3 regions of the Paenibacillus sp. F4 genome follow, and region 3 is predicted to be linked to each of the others. Evidence: riboswitches for the same ligand, from Rfam matches in the RefSeq annotation. Region 3 holds a riboswitch; each other region holds the start of a gene.
What was found. A riboswitch is a leader RNA that binds a small molecule or an ion and turns the genes downstream of it on or off. The one in region 3 is predicted to bind cyclic di-AMP.
Positions count from the first base shown of each region.

Region 1: another riboswitch for cyclic di-AMP. It lies ahead of C1T21_RS18365 (resuscitation-promoting factor); the one in region 3 lies ahead of C1T21_RS25415 (C40 family peptidase).
Region 2: another riboswitch for cyclic di-AMP. It lies ahead of C1T21_RS15295 (hypothetical protein); the one in region 3 lies ahead of C1T21_RS25415 (C40 family peptidase).

Region 1 is NZ_POVS01000016.1:7,863-15,417, reverse strand. Features, by position in the region: gene rnmV (ribonuclease M5) at 1-345, opposite strand, end outside; gene C1T21_RS18365 (resuscitation-promoting factor) at 492-1,640, opposite strand; cyclic di-AMP (ydaO/yuaA leader) riboswitch at 1,912-2,194, opposite strand; gene C1T21_RS18360 (TatD family hydrolase) at 2,396-3,166, opposite strand; gene C1T21_RS18355 (HD domain-containing protein) at 3,209-4,492, opposite strand; gene C1T21_RS18350 (AbrB/MazE/SpoVT family DNA-binding domain-containing protein) at 4,824-5,078, shown strand; gene rsmI (16S rRNA (cytidine(1402)-2'-O)-methyltransferase) at 5,203-6,084, opposite strand; gene C1T21_RS18340 (tRNA1(Val) (adenine(37)-N6)-methyltransferase) at 6,081-6,836, opposite strand; gene yabA (DNA replication initiation control protein YabA) at 6,927-7,301, opposite strand; gene C1T21_RS18330 (PSP1 domain-containing protein) at 7,329-7,555, opposite strand, start outside.
Region 2 is NZ_POVS01000014.1:17,264-24,818, forward strand. Features, by position in the region: gene kdpC (potassium-transporting ATPase subunit KdpC) at 1-230, opposite strand, end outside; gene kdpB (potassium-transporting ATPase subunit KdpB) at 250-2,280, opposite strand; gene kdpA (potassium-transporting ATPase subunit KdpA) at 2,318-3,994, opposite strand; gene C1T21_RS28475 (potassium-transporting ATPase subunit F) at 4,145-4,222, opposite strand; gene C1T21_RS15295 (hypothetical protein) at 4,406-4,801, opposite strand; cyclic di-AMP (ydaO/yuaA leader) riboswitch at 4,917-5,089, opposite strand; gene C1T21_RS15300 (glutathione peroxidase) at 5,556-6,041, shown strand; tRNA gene C1T21_RS15305 (tRNA-Leu) at 6,186-6,268, opposite strand; gene C1T21_RS15310 (urease accessory protein UreF) at 6,531-7,268, shown strand.
Region 3 is NZ_POVS01000025.1:42,816-50,370, reverse strand. Features, by position in the region: gene motB (flagellar motor protein MotB) at 1-619, opposite strand, end outside; gene motA (flagellar motor stator protein MotA) at 612-1,406, opposite strand; gene C1T21_RS25430 (hypothetical protein) at 1,594-1,887, shown strand; gene C1T21_RS25425 (4a-hydroxytetrahydrobiopterin dehydratase) at 2,005-2,304, shown strand; gene C1T21_RS25420 (GNAT family N-acetyltransferase) at 2,383-2,889, opposite strand; gene C1T21_RS25415 (C40 family peptidase) at 3,195-3,695, opposite strand; cyclic di-AMP (ydaO/yuaA leader) riboswitch at 3,701-3,838, opposite strand; gene C1T21_RS25410 (hypothetical protein) at 4,115-4,942, opposite strand; gene C1T21_RS25405 (M1 family metallopeptidase) at 4,954-6,966, opposite strand; gene C1T21_RS25400 (YwhD family protein) at 7,091-7,555, shown strand, end outside.

The DNA of each region.
Region 1 (7,555 bases), on a different contig from region 3:
GTCGGCGCCTTCCACTGTCGTATGAACCCGTGCAAGAGCGTGTCTGATCGCTTCTGGTGAGGCATTCTCCACGCCAATATCTCCTTTGCGCGTCGCTTCTGCCTCGGGTATAAAGGCCTGCTTGCAGCCGGGTACCTTGGACGCGATAATCTTACGGATGCGCTCCCCTGCATGATCGGGATCGGTTAAAATGATGACCCCCCGCCGCTCCTGCGCCAATGCAATTTTACGCAGCGTCATTTTATTAATGGCTGAGCCGCCAGTTTCTATCGTATCCGCTTCAACAGCGCGGCGAATGGCCACCGTATCATCCCGGCCCTCTACCACGATCACTTCCTTGATCATTTGCGTTTCCCTCCACTGCTACACAGCAAGCTATATTTATCTTTCCCTGCTTTTGAAAACAAAATAAGAAGAGGATATCCTCTTCTTAGCATGGCATAACTATGTTGTTAATACTATCGCATTGCCCTCAACATACACAACCTGTTTTAGTTGATTTCAGGCTTTACCGGTCCGATGACATATACGGTTTTACCGTGCTTACGACCAAATTGGTTGGCTCGGCTCAAACTCTCATAATACACATCGATTTTGTGGCCTTTAATCGCGCCACCGGTATCCTCCGCTCGGCGGAAGCCCACCCCTTCGATATACACCCACCAGCCGATTGGAATTACACTCGGATCGACAGCGATGGTGCGTCCTTCCGTGACACGTGCGCCGGATGCAGTACGTGTACCGATACCTGGCTCCTGTGAGGAATACGCCGTCATGGAGACATTTTGTAAAACCTTGCTATATTTAAAATTGACGCCTGCTTTACGGACAGCACTGCCCGAACTAACTGCTGTTGCCTTAACCGCATCATTGGGACCGACGGAAGCAGCAAGAACGACCGGTTTTTTCTTCGTTCCTACCGCAATGACCTTATCCACACGGTTCTGTGCAACTTCCTTGTTAACCAGCTGTTTGGATACCAACTTTCCATCATGATATACCTTTTGAACATGCTGGACGACCACACCCGATTTGCCGCTTTGAATGACCCGATTATCGCCTTTATAAAGACTCGGATCGGCCGTTTTGATGACCTGATAAGGCACCTGTTTTTTCTGTTCGACCTGCTGTTTCTTCACACGGACGATTTTTATGTCCATGTTAGACGAAACAGAGGCATCCAACGCAGGATAAACTTTATCCGTTGACGATAATTTATAGCCCGAGGTACGAATGGCACCTTCTACTGTATTTTCTGTTGTGTACAGCTTTTTCGTCTCATTGCCTGAAGATACTTTGACTTGATTGGCACGTTTAATGACTACGCGATCCCCATCCTGTACTGCTCCATTTAGCGGCATGGAAACTGTATCATGCGGCTGAAGTGAAATGGAATGCTCGCTCAGCAAATCTTGAAGCTTGGATTCCCGGGTTTCTACCGCAGACGCCTTGCCATCGATGACAAAAAAGACTTGTTTTTTAGATTGCGTGTACATCAGAATTGAAATCATAATCGTTAGCGCGATTAGAAAAATAGCAACCAAAGCAGCCTGGCGCACATTCTCTTGCTTCCAACGCAATACGTAAGACATGCTGGATGAGCGTGACTCATGGGTATCCTTTTTTTGGAAAATGCCCATTTCCTCCGTCCTCCTTACATAGCCCGCCGTCTGGAGTAAGACATAGTTGAGATTTGACGTGACTATAACAGATTTTCTACAAGACAAGCCCAAACTACGACTGTCCTGCACCATGTACCCGTCTTCGCGGCATGCTGTCCTCCCCTGTTTAACCACAGTATGATGACAGATTTTCTTTTATTCACAACAAAAAAAGCCAGAGAAAGAGACTAGAGAGCTCTTTCGTGGCTTCCGGCATGTGTGAATATGCGGGAAAACTCATGCACGAGATGGCTTCTCTCTTGTTACGCTTACGGGGTTAGCTGTCGGGTTCGGACGTAGAGAGTCGCCCTAGCTTGGGTCAACCGCTCATGGCGGTCGCCTTCACATTCACCCCGAAGACCCAGAAAGAAATCGAAATACGGCTCCTCCACCTGTTCAATCCCATTCGGGAAAAGAATTTAGGTCGAGCCGGCTGGCGGAAGAGACGTTCCCTTCTTGCACATACGCCGGACGTACTGTAAGCCATATCGGTTCCCCCGTTCCCTGTAAAAGGGACTCAGCGAGACTGGTTCATGAAATGACTTGTTGATGTTTACATTCAAACAACAATTCACTGAAAAGATGATATCCTGTTTCTATGCATGTTGTAAAGCAGGTTTCAAGTACATTTTTCAAAATATTCGGTTAAAATATTGTAATATTCTCGAGTTTCCTGCAACAAATTCATGATTAGCTTCGTCTATCTCTTTATCTTGATCGATTTCTTCACTTTTTCATTGAATGTCAAATCGTTCCAGGGCATTTCGGGTCGTTATTGACACTAATTCCTCCACTGTAATTCCCTTGATTTGGGCTGCAGCCTCTGCTACCAGTCTCACATGTGCAGACTCATTTCGCTTCCCACGAAACGGATGAGGCGTCAGATAGGGAGCATCAGTTTCAATGAGCAGACGGTCCAGCGGCACCTGTGCGAGCACCTCTTTTGGCTGCTTGGCATTTTTGAACGTTATTGGACCACCGAAGGAAAGGTGAAATCCCATATCCAGCACCATTTTGGCTGTCTCCCAGCTACCCGAAAAGGAGTGCATGACTCCTCCAATCTCACTCGCTTTTTCCTCGCGCAAAATCTTAACAATATCTTCATGGGCATCCCGGTTATGAATAACAATGGGCATTTTGAGCTCACGAGCCAGACCAATTTGACTTCGAAACACCCGATGCTGAACATCCTTCGGTGATGTATCCCAATAATAATCCAGACCGATTTCTCCGATGGCTACAACTTTCTTATGACTGCATAACGATGCAATCCATTCTAAATCGCCCTCCTGCATTGTAATAGCATCCTGCGGATGCCATCCAACTGCTGCATAAATAAAATCATACGTCTCGGCCAATTTCATGGTGGATGGAATGGTCTCACGATTAAATCCGATATTGATCATCCGCGTTACTCCTGATTCGACAGCACGTGCTATAACTTCTTCACGATCTTCGTCAAATTGTGGCGCATCCAAGTGAGTATGAGTGTCGAATAATTCCAAGGTTTACATCTCCTTTTTTTACTTACATTTCTATATAGTTGTCTATTCTTTGACAAAATAATTCCTTATTTCGGCAGGAAGCCTGTCTTTTACCGCGTTCAATTTATTCTGGGGAAAATACATATGATATTTTCCTCGGTGAATACCACTTATTGAGCGCACAATTTCCGAAACTTCGGATATTTCACTCACCTCGCCCTGACGTCCAAGCAGTAAAATCTGGTTGTCCGTCGAGCCACCCTGCCGAAACACATCATAAGGAAGATCTGTCGGAAAATCAATTTCAAAATCATATTCAGGGTGCAAACCAGCCTCTTTCAAAGCTTCTCGAATACTGTCAATGGTATCTGTATCCATATTTTCAATCTCTACATATTTATACAATCTACGGTCCATAAAACGGCTGCTCAAATCGCTTAAAATCTCGTCCTTTTCTCGTTTCCACTGGCTAAATACGGTCTGGATTAATGACTCGTCGAGCATCAGATATTGCTCTACTGTAAGCTCTCCTTTCAACAGATCCGGCAGCGGGTCCAGCAGAAAACCAAACTCATATCCGTTTTTAAACAATTCCTTTGCTCGCTTGAAAATTTTACGTAAAAGGATTTCCGAGCTGCGTGTTACAGGATGAAAATAAATTTGCCAATACATCTGATAGCGTGACATTAAATAATCTTCTACTGCATGCATACCTGATTCCTTCACAACAATTCTCCCATTATGAGGACGCAGCAGTCGTAAAATACGATCCAAATCAATCGTGCCGTAGTTGACGCCTGTCGAGTGAGCATCCCGCAACAAATAATCCATACGATCGGCATCTAGCGGACTGGTTACCAGGTTGACAACAATCGGCTTATCATACGTTTTGGCTATAACCGCAGCCACCTTTTGTGGAAGCTTCTCGTCGACTTGCCGTAGCACGGCGTTGATCTTCGTGTCTCCCAATACAATGCGGCATGTCCAATCCTCATGGTTCATATGAAAGGCTTCCTCAATTGAATGAGAAAATGGACCGTGTCCCACATCATGCAATAGAGCTGCACACAGAGCAACCAGCCTTTCCTCCTTCGGCCAATCTGGGAAATCTCCACGTTCAAATTGAGAAATAATACTTCTCGTAATCTCATATACGCCCAATGAGTGTGAAAACCGGCTATGCTCCGCTCCATGAAACGTAAGATACGATGTGCCTAACTGCCGTATGCGCCGTAAACGTTGGAACTCCGGCGTATTGATCAACCGCCATATCACAGTATCCTGAACATGGATGTAGTTATGTACCGGGTCTTTAAAAACTTTTTCTTCACTGAGTGGCTGGTGCAAGATATCAGCTCCTTTAATATTCGGAATAATGGATTAAAATACAATAAAATCCTAAATGATTCCCCTCATTCGACATTCTTTGTCGTAAAATGTCGAATTATAGTTTTTCGACATTTCCAAATCGACAAACTGAATAAATCATCAATAAGATAAGGCAATACACACAAGTAAAGCTCTTTAATCTAAATACTTTTGCATAATCAGACTGTTACTACATTTTTAAGGTTGACTGTTTTGGGAATCGTTGGTATAGTAAATATCAGAAAAGAGAAAATTTTGTCGAATCATGACACTTATATTATTTTAAACGGCGAGAGGAGCCTGATTTATTATGATGAAATCCACTGGTATTGTAAGAAAAGTTGACGAGCTCGGACGTGTTGTTATTCCAATCGAATTGCGCCGTACCCTGGGAATCGGAGAGAAAGACGCTTTGGAAATTTATGTTGATGGCGAACGCATCATGCTTAAAAAATACGAGCCAGCTTGTATCTTCTGCGGCAATGCTGAGAATGTAATTTACTTCAAAGGAAAAATTGTTTGCCAAGATTGCATTTCTGAAATCCCAACACCTGTGACAAACTGAGAATTTTAGTATATAATAGACTTATCAGATATTGTTAATTCTAACCTTTTTCATATATACTCCTTGTTGCCTTCCACGGTTTGAACCCAACCGTTGGAAGGCCCTTTTTTGTTTAGGCAGATATTCATAAGAGTGCGTTGTAAACATCTCTCTTGGAAATTGAACGATCTGTGGCTGTACGCTTCATTGCATCCTTGCGTGTGAGTCCCTCTGCCTCATAATGTGCAACGTGGGACTCCAAAGATAAAGACTGCCACCATGCCTGACGTTCCTGTTCCTCTTCCTCTTCGTCTTTCCCTTCAACCACCAGACAATATTCACCAATCGGTGGATTCTCCTCTAGTTTAGCAAGGCATTGCTCCACGGTTCCCCGCACCCATTCCTCATGCAGCTTGGTCAGCTCACGCGCAAGCACCACTTTGCGTGAACCTAATGTTTCCTTCAACACCATCAATGTCTTCACAATACGATGAGGCGATTCATAAAAAATAATTGTGCCGTGAGATACCTGAAACGATAGCAACAGCTTCTCTAGGTCCTTTTTCTCCCGTGGTGGAAAGCCAGCGAAGGTGAACCTTTCTGTATCCAGTCCTGAGGCAATTAAGGCCGATAGTGCCGCATTTGCTCCTGGGATAGGAATGACGCTAATTTCCGCTTCCAGTGCCAGTTTGACCAGATCCGAACCAGGGTCAGAAATGGCCGGTAGACCTGCATCGCTAACTAGTGCCAAATTTTTTCCTTCTATTATATAACGTATCAGTTCAGGCCCACTGGCAGCCTTATTATGTTCATGATAACTGAAGAGCATATCCGGTGTAATTTCGAAATGGGTGAGCAGTTTGCGTGTCTGCCGCGTATCTTCGGCAGCGATAATACTACATGATTTTAAGGTGTTAATCGCCCTAAAGGTCATATCGTCCAGATTCCCAATGGGTGTTGCAACAAGATACAACTTTCCCCGTTCTTCTTCGCTGGTACTAAAGCTTTTTTGTACAGCTGCTTTCACACAGAATCCCCCTTGCTTACTTCTCCATAGATATCTCTTATTTCCTGAGTATAATTCCCATTTTCCTGATATACAATGAGCGGAGGCAACAGACGAACCTCCGGTTTGCCGTCACGTAATGCTTCAACCAGGACCATATTGGCTTCCATATGAACTCGTGGGTGAACAAAACGTATTCGTTTGGGTTCCAAACTATGTTTACGCATCAAGGTTATAATATCACCCAATCGCTGCGGGCGATGAACCATAGACACTTTTCCCCCATTACGGACAAGCCGGGTGGATGCCTGAATGACTTCTTCCAGTGTGCAGTTCACTTCATGACGGGCAATTGCCTGGTGAGGATTCAGCTTGATATCGCTACCATTTAGCGGCATATAGGGGGGATTCACGGTAATCGCATCATAAACACCATGTCCCGTGATGTGAACCAGCTCACGTAGGTCCCCTTCCCGAATCTGAATTGCTGCTTCTAATCCATTCAAGCTGACACTACGTCTAGCCATATCTGCCAAACGTGGTTGAATCTCAATTCCTTCAATAGACGCTTTTGTTCGTGTCGTTAGCAACAGCGGGACAACCCCATTGCCAGTACACAGGTCCAGAATCTTCCCACGCTGCGGAATACCGGCAAATCGTGCCAGCAAGACCGCATCCATCGAGAAGCTGAATACTTCATCACTTTGGATAATACGCAAATTATGTGAAAGCAGATCATCAATTCGTTCAGACTTCTTTTCATTTTCGTACATAGTGCTCTCCCATCTTTTATAACCAAAATCGCTTTTCACTCATACTTCCTTACAAAAAAGCCGTAGGCATCTTGCTCCTACGGCTTGTTTTTATTTATTCAAAAATGACAGACAGAAGAGGCAATCGCCTTCCGTTCGCAAATGTCCGTAATACACGTTGCATATATGAAATCCTTCATGATACAGCCTCGCTAGATTGTCGTAGCCTTCGCCCACGACCTCACCCGTTTGCCCTTCATCCTTAATGACGATCGGAGGAGGAAGCTTCGGCTTGTTTGCCGTCTTTTCTTCTCCAGAGGTTTCACGTTTGAGCATCTTGCGCACCTGTTCGTTTTCAATCGTTAGTCGTTGATTTTCCTCCAGCAGCTCTTTTACTGCCAGTTTCAATTCACCCAGATCGCTATGCAACTGTCCCATTTGGGTTTCCATTTCGTGAATACGCGCAAAAACATTTAATTTATCCAAGTTTCCACCCCGAAGCAACCTAATGGTTTACTTGACGACTACATCGTCCATTGGAAGTTCCTTGACCTTACTGATCTCAAACAGTTGAACATGCACCGTGCGATGACCTGCATTCACACCTACGACTTTACCTTCTCCCAAAGAGGTGATAACCATCTTACCCACCTGAGGTAGCTCTTCTCGCATGCTTTCGTAGTTATCATGTTCAAACTTGAGACAGCACATCAATCTCCCGCACAACCCGGAAATCTTCG
Region 2 (7,555 bases), on a different contig from region 3:
GCTACTCCTGTACTGACTAGCGGATATGCCAAACCGCACAAAAGAATCATCAGCACCGAAGTTCGCAAAGCCACTCCAATAACTGTACTTCCTCGCATCTCTTGTCTCTCCGGTTGTCCTTCCGACACTGTCCCGGTCCCTGTACGTTTGTTATGACCTTGCCCGCCAGATTCGGCTTTTTCGTGCGCAGCAAATCTGCGTCCAGACATCATCCGATAAAAACCATTCATGTCGTTCACCCTTTCTGCGCTAAATCCACAAATGCACCAGCAAATCAATGGCCTTAATGCCGACAAACGGTACGACCATACCGCCCAGACCGTAAATCAGCAAATTCCGTCCCAGCAGGCGATCCGAGCTCATCGGCTTATACTTCACGCCCTTCATGGCCAGCGGAATCAGAAGCGGAATAATAACCGCGTTAAAGATCAGCGCCGACAAAATAGCGGACAGCGGAGAGCCAAGCCCCATGACGTTCAAAGCGCCCATTTGTGGAATGGCCAGCATGAACATCGCCGGGATGATGGCAAAATATTTGGCAACATCATTCGCAATACTGAACGTTGTCAATGCTCCGCGCGTCATAAGCAGCTGCTTGCCGATCGCGACCACCTCAATAATTTTGGACGGATCGGAATCCAAGTCCACCATATTAGCCGCTTCTTTGGCCGCGACTGTGCCGCTATTCATGGCAAGACCGACATCCGCTTGCGCCAGCGCAGGTGCATCATTGGTGCCGTCTCCGGTCATGGCAACCAGCTTACCCTGTTCCTGCTCACGGCGGATAACCGCGATTTTGTCCTCCGGCTTGCTCTCAGCTACAAAGTCGTCCACTCCCGCTTCCCGTGCAATTGTAGCAGCGGTCAACGGGTTATCCCCGGTACACATGATCGTACGGATACCCATTTCCCGGAGCTGATCAAACCGTTCCTTCATGCCTGGCTTCACTGTATCTTTCAAATAAATAATGCCGTATATCTGATCATCCAGCGCGACTGCCAGCGGTGTACCTCCTTCAGAGGCTACCTGATTCGCTTTTTCCTCCAGATCGGCTGGAACACTGCCGTTTTGCGATACGATCCATTGCCGAACAGAATCCACCGCGCCCTTGCGCACCTTTCGTCCATCGGCCAGATCCAGACCACTCATCCGGGTCTCCGCCTTGAATTCGATAAAGGTTCCACCTGCCGCTAAGGATTCATCCAACGTGTGCTCCTGTTTGCGCATCAACTCGAGAACCGAGCGCCCCTCTGGCGTCTCGTCCTTCATAGAGCTAATCGCTGCCCACTTCACTAGCTCTGCCTTCTCCACGCCCTCTACAGGCACGAATTCACTCGCCATCCGGTTCCCGAAGGTGATTGTACCTGTTTTATCCAGAATCATCGTGTTGATATCCCCAGAAGCTTCTACCGCCTTGCCTGACATGGCTAGCACATTAAACTGGGTGACCCGGTCCATACCGGCAATCCCGATGGCTGACAACAGTCCGCCAATCGTGGTTGGAATCAGACAGACTAGCAACGAAATCAGCACAGGAACAGGCAAATCAATATTAAAATGACGGGCAATCGGCGCTAGCGTAACCACCACAATTAGAAAAATAATCGTCAAGCTAATCAGCAAAGTGTTCAGCGCAATCTCATTCGGCGTTTTTTGCCGCTGTGCGCCTTCCACGAGCGAAATCATTTTATCAATAAATGTCTCGCCCGGCTCTGTCGTAATCCGCACCTTAATCCGGTCACTGACCACTCGCGTCCCGCCAGTTACCGAGCAAAAGTCACCACCCGATTCCTTGATGACCGGAGCCGATTCTCCCGTAATTGCAGATTCATCCACCGAAGCCAGACCTTCAATGACCTCACCATCGCTTGGAATCATTTCGCCCTGGGAGACAATAACCACGTCCCCCTTACGCAATTCGGTTGAGCTAACCACCTGAATGTCATTTCCGATGAGCTTGTTAGCTTGCGTATCCTGCTTGGATTTTTTTAAAGAGGCAGCTTGTGCCTTACCCCGCCCCTCCGCGAGCGCTTCGGCAAAATTAGCAAAAAGCAACGTAAACAACAGAATAACAAACACGGCCAGGTTAAAGCCCATTTCCTTGCCAGTTCCAAAATAACCGGGAAACAGTAACATTAGCAGCACGACCAATGTACCGATCTCCACGACAAACATGACAGGATTTTTCATCATAATCATCGGATTTAATTTTATAAAGCTATCCTTGATCGCATGCTTCAAGATGCTTCTGTCCAGCATGTGTTTGCGCTGTTCCTTCATGATCAAACACCCCGTTCATCCATTCTCATTTTCTTCTTCACATGGTCAAAAATTCAGCAACAGGTCCCAATACGATGACGGGTAAAAAGGTCAACGCACCAATCAGCAGCACGACCCCGATCAGAATGGCTCCAAATAACTTGTTGTCCGTGCGCAGTGTCCCCGTCGTCACCGGAGTCGGTGCTTTGGCATTCAACGAAGCCGCCACAGCCAACAATGCAATCATAGATACATATCGTCCGAAGAACATAACCATCCCCGTTGTCATGTTCCAGAATACGTTGTTATCCGAAAGACCTTCAAATCCCGAACCGTTATTTGCGGCAGATGACGCATATTCATAGAGCACCTGAGTCAACCCGTGATAGCCAGGGTTAGTGACCGCATCGTATCCCCAATGACTCATAAACGCAAGCGCAGTTGGGGCGAGAATGAGAAACGGATGTACCAAAATGGCAATCGCGATCAGCTTCATTTCCTTGCCTTCAATTTTCCTTCCCATAAATTCCGGAGTTCTCCCGACCATCAGTCCGCATATAAACACACCCAGAATCGCATACATCAGCATATTCATCAGCCCGACACCCTTGCCGCCAAAAATGACGTTTAGCATCATTTCTCCCAAAGCAGCCATGCCACCCAGCGGGGTTAGTGTATCATGCATATTATTGACCGAACCTGTCGTTGCTGCTGTTGTGACCGCAGTGAATAAAGCCGATTGTCCAATGCCGAAACGAACCTCTTTCCCTTCCATGCTTCCTTGAGAAGCATCCACACCCAGTGTCTGGATTAACGGATTACCTGTCTTTTCAGACACGTACGTAATGGATAGAAAAATAAGAAACAATACCATCATGGAGCCAAAAATAATCCAGCCCTGCTTACGATTACGGGCAAACAATCCAAAGGTATACGGCAACGAAGCCGGCATTACCCACATTGCCAAAATTTCCAGCACGTTCGTCCAAGGACTTGGATTTTCAAAAGGATGCGCAGAGTTAGCTCCCGCATAACCGCCTCCATTCGTCCCCAAATGCTTGATGGACTCCAGAGAAGCAATGGGTCCCATAGAAATCTGCTGCTGTGTTCCGCTCAGCGTCGTAAGATCCGCCGTAGGCTGTAGCGTCTGTGGTACCTTCAATCCAACCAGCACCAGCGTAAGCACAAAGGCCAGCGGCAGGAAAATCCTTATAATGGCTTTAATAAAATCTTGAAAGAAATTGCCCATCCCTTCACCGCGCCGCGTCAATCCCCTCATAAAAGCCGCAGCAACCGCAAAACCGGAAGCAGCCGAAGTGAACATCATCATCGTGACGAACGCCATCTGTGTCAGATACGTAAGCCCGCTTTCTCCGCTATAATGTTGGAGATTCGTATTCGTCATAAAGCTGATTACCGTATTAAAAGCTAGTGATGCTTCCATATTACTGTTTCCCGCAGGATTACCGGGAAGCATTCCCTGTAAACGCAACAGCAAGTAGCTGATCGCCACAAGCACCACATTCGTTGCAATGAAACTCATAACATACGTAGTCCAACGCATGCTCTCCAGCTTCTTCAATCCTACTACCTTATAAATCAGCTTTTCTGTTCCGCCAAAAATCCGATCCGTCCGATTGGGTTCATTCGAGAATACATGATACATATAGGTGCCCACTGGCTTTACCAAGAGCAGCAATATGACGATCACAATTCCAATTTGAAGCAGCTCCATCCTTTATTCCTCCTTCAAAATGCTCCTGCGTTTGGAACAACAGACCTGCTTCAGAGCACCAAACGTGTGCACACGTTTGCGAAAACCCGTTACCTATGATGCTTAATATTCAGATCTGTTGTTCCCGCCCGCTCTATCCCCTATAGCTGACTAGAACTTTTCAGGGTTCAGGAGTGCGTAGATTAAATACATAAACACAATAGCCGTAAGCCCAAGTATAACGATCATCCTCTTCGTCCTCCTTTAGAGGTCTGCGCATCACACCAGCGTACAAACAGCAGTATCACTCCATAACTCACAGCCATGACGAGCAGCATGTATATATCCATCATGTTTATACCCTCCGTATCGGTCCTCAGATCGCCATTCTTATTTGATCATAAAATCATAAAACAACTATGTTATAAGCGCTTATCCGTTCAGCAGAAAACCCACCTCTCCGTTCAATGTGTAGATCACATGGTCCGCTCCCAATCCCCGATAAATTCCTTGTGGATTACAGCCGTGCGTAATAACATAGATCGATTCCGATGTTAGTGGCCGACATATTTGCAGGAAACGGCAAGTCAGATTCAAGCTGTTCTCGAACAAATACACACTACCAATTTCTTTTTTTGGAAAATTCCATTTTCCCGCTTGCATGGTATTGATGCGGACAATGTGCTCCACACCCATTTTTTTGAGCTGTCGTTCCTCCTGGGCGCTATTCGTCAGAACTGCAAACGCCAATTTTTTGAAAATAAGCAATTTCACAAAACTTCTGCCCGCTTCATTCGGTGCAGTGACAATAATTAACCGACCTTCCATCAGTAGCTCCTCTCCCGGTATAAAAAGACAACAAAAAGAAGCCGAAGGAAAAAGGCTTTCCTCCGGCTTCTTACATATCCATGATAAAATAAACCATGGCTGCACACGGCGGTTTGTTGCCTCTCCCTGTACGCTTACGAGGTTAGCTGTCGGATTCGGACGTGAGAGTCGCCCTATTTCTGGCACTTGACCGGAAAATTCACCCCATGAGACACACGGCTTTCGAAGCCGTACAGTCTCGATTGGTTCCCCCGCTTTTGCAACTGCAAAATTCAGCGCTATAGACATTTCGTTGTTGCTTCATTCAAGTTAATTTGAAATTACGTCTTGAATCATACACCCGCGCATGGAAGACTGTAAAGCTCAACTGCGGGGTTATAAATCGGCCTTTAGAGCCTAGGATATTAATAATAGCGCTTACAATGCAACTATGCTTCTCACAGCTCCTTCAATCTCTGTTTTTCATCCCTTTTCGAAAATGACAAGCATGTCAATATTGGCGTAGGGTAGAGCGTTTTTGGCCTTTTTTTGTAAAAAGAGAAGAAAATACGCTATATGTACCAGCTAAACACCGATTGAACCCGCTTTTATAAGAAGAAACACCTTAATTCGCTCCATTTGCGGTGCGATTTACTGTTTTGAACAAAATACGATTTTACAGCGGCTAAAGGCTTGATACAGCTTTTCCAAACTTGCAACCTCGCTTTTAATTGCTTACAATTTAATTGCTGAATATTGAATAAGGAGAGATACTATGACCGTTTATGAATATGATGCGCAAACCCTGCAAGGGAAACAAATTCCGTTATCCACATATGAAGGGAACGTTCTGCTTATCGTGAACACTGCCAGCAAATGTGGGTTAACCCCCCAATACAAAGCGCTACAAGAGCTATATGACCAGTACCATGAACAGGGGCTCGAAATTTTGGGATTTCCCAGCAACCAGTTTGCCAAACAAGAGCCAGGTTCTAGCGAGGAGATTTCCGAATTTTGCCAGATCAATTATGGTGTTACCTTTCCGATGTTCGCCAAAACAGATGTCAATGGAGATCAAGCGCACCCCTTATTTCGCTACCTTACCCAAACAGCTCCGGGGGTATTAGGATCCAAAGCGATCAAATGGAATTTTACTAAATTCTTAATTACACGAGAAGGTAACGTATTTAAGCGCTATGCACCGCAAACCACTCCAGATAAGCTGGCGGGAGATATAGAGAAGCTTTTGCAGCAAAACTGACATTCTTCTTAATCACAGTTATTAAACAACCTGTTGTCTACCGTTGCTTCTGTGGCTAAAGGATAACGAAAAATGCTTAACAAAAAAAGCATCCCTTCACGTAAACCGTGTCAGGATGCTTTTTTAACTGGGTCTTGCATATAATGCGGTCGAGAGGACTCGAACCTCCACGGGCGTACGCCCACTACCCCCTCAAGATAGCGTGTCTGCCATTCCACCACGACCGCAAATCATAATGTATTGAGGCAACAGATTTATTATACTCTCTCATCAACTATTTGTAAACAAAAATAGAATAATTATTTTCTATGTTATTTTAACTGACATATATGGACAATAAAAATATTTAATTTGACACAAATGATACTTAAGTGTAAATATATATTACATATATATCAAATATTTTTCATTAAACCAAGTGAATAGTAAAATAATATAACATAATGATTCACTTCGAGGAGGCGAACCGCCCTGCATAAAGGCAACCGCTTGCTGAACTATGCATTATTATTGGACCCTTCCCTACCTGTTGGTGGCTTCACCCGTTTTAACGGACTGAAGAAACTATTCCGCAACGGACATTTGAACAGTCTACAAGACCTGGAGCATTACATGCTGGATGATTTGTATCCTCAATTTACAACCGTTGACGGCATGGCCATCAAAAGTCTGTATGTCGCCATCCAGCAGAATGACGGTTGGCGAATCGCTCTCATTGATAAGATGCTGCATACCCAACGTCCCTCCTGGCAGCATGTGAAGGAGTTGCGTCTATCCGGTCAGCGTCTGCTCAAGCTCGCCAAGGCTCTTTATCCTTGGCTTGAATTTGACCAGTTGGAATCCATACTCATTCAATACAATGCGATTGGCACACTCGCTACCGTTCACACCTGGATTAACTTCCTCCTCGGAAACGATGTAGAACAGACCGTGCACGGCTATCTTAGCGCAGCGGTGTCCTTCTGTGTGGAAGATGCCTTCAAACTACTCAATCCTCCTTATGAGGAAAAGAACCCTCTTATGGAGCGTATGACCAGCGAGCTGCTCTCCGCCTGGAAGAAGCTTAACCAACCTGAGCCAACTGCATCTCAGCGTCGCTTTCTTCACAGACATTGGTCCAGCTCCTACATCACTCTACCTCTTTATATGAGCCATAATAGCCAATTGGATGAACCTAGACTGTTTTCCTCCTCAGGTCTATTCAAACGCCTTCCAGCATCCCCCTGATGCGTCGTTTCGCCAATGTGGCCACAACACCAAAAACACTCTGTCCCTTTCCTCAGGTGGCAGAGTGTTTTTTATCCACATATAATCGCAATTCACACCATTAGCAGACTCTAGACGGATTATCAGAACCACCTAGCACTTAATTAAGTAATTAATTCAACAAAATGACGCATTTAAGATTGTAAAAACACGTATAAAAGTGTATCATAGTGTCAGATGGTTAATTCTAACATGTTTACTGATGATTATTATAACACACCAATTATTCTGCAAGAATCCGTAAGGGG
Region 3 (7,555 bases):
AGCGCTTGGCGCTCAAATCAAAGTTGGACGGGAACTGGCTGTTGGAGATCGGTACATTATCCGTGTGACCTGATACGATAACATCATAGCCAGGGAACTGCTGGAGCATACTAGAAATGGACTTGGCCAGCTTTCTTGCTTCCGGCTTTACTTCGGCCTGCCCGGATGAAAACAGGGCATTATCACTAATGGTGATCATTAGTTGCGATTGGTTTAGCTTGGTATTCAGCAAGGGGGTCAGGCCGTTATTTTGAATATATTGATCCATCTGTTTTTTAAGCTTTTTTAAATCTTCTTCTTCCCGCTGGGCAAGCTGTTTTTGCAGTTCAGAGGTAGAAGTAGCTTTCGATTTTACGGGTTGTGACACTTGTTCTTTATTTTTGCCCATATCCATGGATTGTGACGACGGATTCGCGGCCGAGTGATCCAGCACGCCAGTGCCGCCACTAAAAGCTGCATTCAGGGATTGAGCCATAGTTTCAAATTTTTTGGCGTCGAGCGAGCTCATACCGAATAAGACAATGAAAAGAGCCAACAGAAGGGTCATTAAGTCGGAATATGGCAACAGCCAGCTTTCGTCAGCATGCTCTTCATGCGGTTCATGTCTCTTTTTACTCACTGGAATCGCCATCCTTCTGGGTCATCGTAGCCCGTTCGGTCGGAGTCAGGAAGATCGTCAGTTTCTGACTGATGGCGATCGTCGATATCCCCGATTGAATGGAAAGCAGACCTTCGACCATCATTAATTTAAGCTCTACTTCTTTTTTGGATAACCGTTTCAGCTTGTTGGACATCGGATGCCACAGGACATAACCTGTAAAAATACCGAGCAACGTCGCAATGAAGGCTGCTGCAATGGCATGAGAGAGCTTTTCCATGTCACTAAGGTCAGCCAGAGCGGCAATCAGACCTACAACCGCACCGAGTACCCCGAGCGTTGGAGCATACATACCGGCTTGGGAGAAGATCAGTGCGCCAGAGCGATGTCGATCCTCGGTAGCATTGATATCCTCCATCAGAACGTCCCGTACGAATTCCTGATCATTGCCGTCAATAATCATTCGCATGCCGCCACGCATAAAGGGATCGTCGATTTCCTCTACCTTAGATTCCAAGGCGAGCAGACCTTCACGACGGGTAATGGATGCCCACTCGGTAAACGTACCGATGAGCTCTTTGCGGTCTAACAGTTTTTGTTCAGTGAAAATAACCTTGAACAGCTTCGGAATCCGTTTGATTTCTGCCATCGGGAAGGCCATAAATATACTCGCTGCCGTTCCGACGAAAATAATCATGTAAGCAGCGGGATTATTGACCAGATTGACGACCGGAGCGCCTTTTAAGATCATCCCGACGACCAGTGACAAAATCCCGAGCACAAGTCCGATAATGGTTGAAATTTGCATGATACACCTCATCCATGAGAATAGATTTTGAATCCTTTCATGCCGCCGGGGTCGTCCTTGCCCCAAGCGCGTCATTACAAGACGGATTATAGTATTTATCGACAAAACTCTCTTTTTTGTTAAGTGCGAATTTCCGGTATAATAAGGTGATTATGTATTGAATGGCGGAACCATTGGAGGAAATGGCATGGGAGTAAAGCATGGGCGTGAGTATGAACAAATTTTGAACGATTTGACAGAGGCTGTGGGGCGCATCCCAGATAGCTATGAATTTTTTGAGATGGAAGCAGAAGATTGGGACAGGCTGGACCCGGCGGGACGTCAGGAAGTCAATGAAGCTTTGGCAGAAGACTTATTTTATGCACTGGGTACAGAGCCCACAATCACTGTAGGGAGTGGCGTTGTGATCTATGAGCCGGAGCAGCATCGCATCTATGTACTTATTGGGGACGAGGAGCTGACGTCAGTCCCTTTGATTTGAGGTCCGTCTTATGGATTTATCAACGGGGCCGTGGTAATATGTACACCAATATATCGTAGTTTTGGCCGTATTTAAGCGGTCGAAAGGCTTCCGTATAAACGGGGAGGAGTTCGTAACATGCCTTTTACACAAGAAGAGATTGAAGCACATCTGGAGAAACTGGAGGGCTGGGAACTGGAGGAAGGACGTTGGATCGTCCGAAAATATAATTTTTCCAGTTTTATGAAAGGGATTGCATTCGTGGATGAAGTTGCCGCTATATCTGAAGCGTTCAATCATCATCCATTTATTACGATTGATTACAAGACCGTGACTCTGCGTTTGACCTCTTGGGACGACGGCGGTATTATGGCCGTGGATATTAAGGAAGCCCAACAATATAATGAAGCTTTTGAAAAAATGCGCAGCAGTCATTGAGCTTGTAATGATCTGTCGTATGATGATAAAAGCGCCTTCGCTATACAACATTGCGGTTGTATGCCGAAGGCGCTTTTATCATAGAATCTGGGTTGGGTGCTCGGGACGATATACCATACAATAAAATGGTTTTTTGCCATCAGGAGTCTGGCGTTCATAGGTATCTGTAAGCTCAAATCCAGCCGCCTTGTAGGCCCGGATAGCGCGCCCATTCCAAGTGAGCACCTCTAGGTCAATTTCATTCTTCGGGTTGCGTCGTTGGGCTTCCTCTGCAATGGCACGGACAAAATCAGAGCCTTTGCCATGTCCGCATCTTTCAGGGTGCATTCCAAGACCTAGCCGGGTCACACCGATCATAGGAAAATATTGAGCAAATCCCGTCAGCTTGTTCTCTTTATCCAGTACGGCAACATATTGCTCTTGGCGAAGCGTGGGACTTCCAAATTCGACTTCAAGTGCCTTCATTTGTTCCCAGGGGAGCCAACCGTATATGTTATAAGGTGGATCATAGCGCCACTCACAGATTGCAGCCGCTTGATGCTCATCCATCGGTACGATCCGATAGTTGGATATTGAGGCCGGCATGTGTTTCATCCTCCTTTTACACAGGTACTTCAATCATTAACAACAGATTGTAGACAAGTTGCAGGGGAATGGCAAGCGTGTTTATTTCATACCCAAGTCGGGTATACATTCAATAAGAAGGATTTACTGCTCATATGCTCCCCCAGCGCTGACGGTAAAACCGACGATGTTCGCTACAATTGAAACCTTTTGAGGATTCAGTTCGTCAGTAATGATAATAATTGCTGATGTTGTGGACATAAAAAACCGCAATTCGATTCCGGTCAGAATCAAATTGCGGCTAGGGTTAGCTTGCTGTGCGTTAGTTATTCTACGTTGTCGTCATCAGGAATTTCTGAAGCTACAGAATGGTAAGCGTCTGTGCTCATAATTCTTTTTGCACCGACATAGCGGTTAGCGTAATAATTTTCGTTCAGTGAGCTAACTACTACACCACGTGAAGTCGAGGAGTGGGCAAATTTCCCTTCACCTACGAAGATACCTACATGGGAAATGCCTCTTCCTGTGGTGTTGAAGAACACCAAGTCCCCAGGTCTCATTTCATCGCGGGATACAGAAGATCCCATTTTGAATTGTGATCCGGATTGATGCGGAAGTTTAATTCCCAGTTTGTTGTATACGTACATTGTGAAGCCGGAGCAATCGAATCCCTCGAGTGTAGTGCCTCCGCTTCTGTAGCTCGTTCCTTTGGCATCTTGAATGACCTGGTCCATCTTAGAGTCTGCATATGCACTGCCGCCACCGAATGTAAAAGATGTAAAGGCAATGGCAAGACCCATAGCTGCGATCGTTAGCTTCTTCTTCAAAAAAAATATACCCCTTCCAATGCCTGCGAGGTTAGCTTAAGGATTCGGTAGAAGGTTCCCCTATGACCACTCTGTTGCGAGATCAATTCACCCAAACTGGTTCCCCCGCTTCCTAGGTGCCAGGAATTAGGCTTAACTTAAGATGTGCACCTTGGAGAGCAGTATTCACAATAACGTTATTTTTGAGATAAAGGTTACAATAAAGATTACAAAGTTGTTACTATCAGTTCACTGCGATTATTGTAACAAAGACGGCTGGCTTTGGCAAATGTTTCATTGCAAAAAGTTACAAAAAAAATCTGCTCCTAATGTCCCAGGAACAGATCTTGTTAACAGTATTCAGTTATGTGTCGTTTGCGCGGATATGAATCAAGATTTTTCGACAGACAGAAATGAAGTAAAAAACATAAAGGCAGGGCTTAACTTCTACTGGAGATATCGGTATGCCATAGTCTGTACTGCGAACTGATATGCCACAGCCTGACCAGACTAGTAACAAAATGATACGATTGCTGGAGAATGAGCGCCAGCATGCCAGTCCAAATCATCGCCACGGTGCCAAATAGACCGAAGACCAGCAGCACACAAGCACCGAGCAAAAGGGATATACCGACAGCTGGGAGGAACTGGCGAAAGAAGGCGAGCAGGGACGATAGTATGGCGTGACCACCGACAGTCCCCAGTTGCATATACAGGATGCACTGCCGAATGAACCATCCGTAAGCCATCCACCCCATAGCATAGGGCAACAAATGAAGCAGGTAAGAGGGAGACTGAAGCGTTCCTGCTACAATAGGGTAGAGTCTCGGTACTACCCAAAAGGCGGGAAGCAGCAGCAGTCCCAACTCGATGGTGTAATACAACAGCGACGACATGCCATGGCGTTTCATACCCTTGAAAAAGGACAGGCTTTGCGGTTCAGTCGCATCGGTATGCAGGCTTTGATATATTCCGGCTCTAATGAAGGGAGTGATCAGTATGCGTAGTACAGTCGCCCCTAGTAGTATCCACAAATACACATGTACTTCCTGGCTATCCACCAGAGCAATCTGGCTCTCCATCCAAAACAAGGTCTGTCCCAGCTCGTTGTGACCCTGATCAGGATAACGGAGCAGTAGCGGGATAACGGCAGACTGCACCAGCCGATAGAGAAACACCCCCCACAGTAGTCGATACAGAAATAAAATGATAACGATATAGAATCGTATGCGCACCAGCGCCCAGCCCTCTTTTATAACAGTCCGCATCTATAGACACCTCACCATGACAGACTTCCAAGCAGTGTTTCTAACAGCTTGGTTACACTTACATTCCAACGGGTTTGTTGCTTTTCGTCCAATTCGGCCTTTAGGCTATTGTTAATATGCTTGTTCTCCAGTGCAATGGTATATAGAGGATCAAGGGTTACATAGGAAACGGGAGAAGTACTTTTGATCCGAAAAGTTGTGCTTTTGCCCGTGCCGTCCCAAGCCTTGAATATCGTTGTCCCATCCTTGAAGGTAAATTGGACAGGGATCTTGGGATAATCCGCCCCTTTTTTGCTGACCGTCACGACGGCTTCATATCCATTCTCCAGCTTGTGGTTTGTGATGTGATCCACTGAAAAGTCCGCCATCTGTCCGTCATATACATACTGTTCAAAATAGTGGCTCCATGAGCGTCCGGTGACTCTCTCCACGATACGTTGAAAATCCTGTGAGGACGGATGCTTGAATCGGTACGTCTGGACGTAGGTCCGCATAATGCGATCCATTTTTTTCATACCCACCTGACGTTCAATGCCCCGTAGTACCAGCTTGCCTCGAGAGTAGGCATTTTGCGCATACTCAGCAGCTGAGCCGTACTTCCATGACTCGCGGTTTAGCGGCTGTGGGGAGGCTACCTGTCCCGATTGTAATGGCAAGTTGGGAGTAAGCCCATATTCTTGTTCCATAAGCCGCTCCTCTGCATAGGAGGTGAAGCCTTCATCCAGCCACGGCTCCTCAAATTCATTATTGGCTACCATTCCGTAGAAATATTGATGTCCAATCTCATGAACTAATGTCCGTTCCAGACTATAGCCAGGATTCAGATTACCCGCAGCAGCGGCCGTGATGAGTGTCGGATACTCCATACCGCCGGCTCCATTGCCTGATTTGGGTGGAACCACGATGGATAGGGTGGAATATGGATAAGGCCCGTACCATTTGCTGTAGTACGAAAGGGCGGCCTTCGCTGCGCTCATATAGCGTCCTTTGAGCTCCTTGTGCGACGGGTCAAGGTAGAGCTTAATTTTGACACCAGGGACTTCAGCGGAAGAAAAGGGTTCTTCTACGGTTACAAAGTTGGGTGAAGCGGACCAGGCAAAATCGTGTACATCATCGGCATAAAATTGATATATTTTTTGGCCGTTCTGTCGGACGGCACCACGGGTGGGAAATCCGGTCGCTGCTACGATATGAGTTTCAGGCACCCGAATCCGTACGCTGTAAATTCCAAAATCGGCATAAAACTCGGAGTTACCATGATACTGGTGGAGGTTCCAGCCCTCCTCGGCGCGTCCACGCTGTCCTGCAGTCTCGTAGACGCTGAGCTTCGGGAACCACTGTCCTGCCATTACAAAATCATCTGTCGCACCCATACGAGCGAAGATGGCGGGCAGTTTTACCTCAAACTTCATATATAATGTGATTTCTTCGCCACCTCGTACCGGCTTGGGTAGACGCACCTTCACGAGCGAACGGTCGCCTGCGTTACCGTCATCTGGCTGCACATATTGGATGCGGTGCATGAGAGATAAACCGTCTTCTGTTTTTAGTTCAGTCAGCGTCATGGAGCCAAAGCCGTCTTTGGGCATGGTGTCTCCTCGCAGCTTTCCACCGGATTCCTTCATAAAGGTGGTTTCCATGGAAGAGAAGGCATTCGGGTATAGATGAAGATACAGATCATTCACGGTTTTCTTGCCCGGATGCTTCCAGGTCAGTGTCTCAGTGCCTCGCAAAACCTGTCCTTTTTCCAGAGACACATCAATGTGGTACTCTACCACCCGTTTGCTGAGGATTTCTGTAGCGGGCTGTGGAGGGTTCTTGGGCAGGTCAGGCAGGATGTTTGCCCCTAGAGGCTTGCCCATATTTGGGGCAAGCGCAGACTCAGACAGGGAGCCGTATAGTGGTTGGCCTATGGACTGCGGGTCAGATAGCGGTTGGGGCTGCCAGGCAAACCATAACGTCCCTGCGAGGAGACCGAGGGCTAGTGTAGACAATAAAACGATTTTAGTGCGTGCTGGGGTCATACAATGGATACCTCCCGTTGACAAGCATCTACAGCATGTATATGTTTGCTTTCAGGAGATTATTAGTTAAAATATTTATAGTGTAGAATGAGTGTGAAGACGGAAAATGGAGGTCTAGTGACGCATGAGTGAAAATCAGCCGGACGGCAAAAAACAGATTGCACTGAACATTGTCAGTGGCAAGAGTAAACATAAGGGTTTCGGCGCAGGCTCAATCGACCTGAACAGCATGTCTCCGGTCATCATTGACCGAGGAGAGGCGAAAATTGATATCGGTGCCATGCATGCCAAAAGTAAAGTAGAACGCGGTATCAAGTTCTCTACGAATAAAGAGGATGTACCGAATGGACGCCAAGTATGGCTCGTATGGGTAGCCGTGGATCGCACGCCCGAAGGACGTATGTACGGCGGTGCCACCGCCTGCGAGATGCTGATTGACGACGAAGCCAAACGCGGCTGGAAAATCCTCGCCGATCACGTCAACCGTATGGATTATGCGCTCAAGCGTCGCTTCATGCTGGATGATCTCGGCAGCGAAGATAAAGCAGCGCTCAAAAGCCTGCTAATTTCGCATAACGAGGAATGGTGG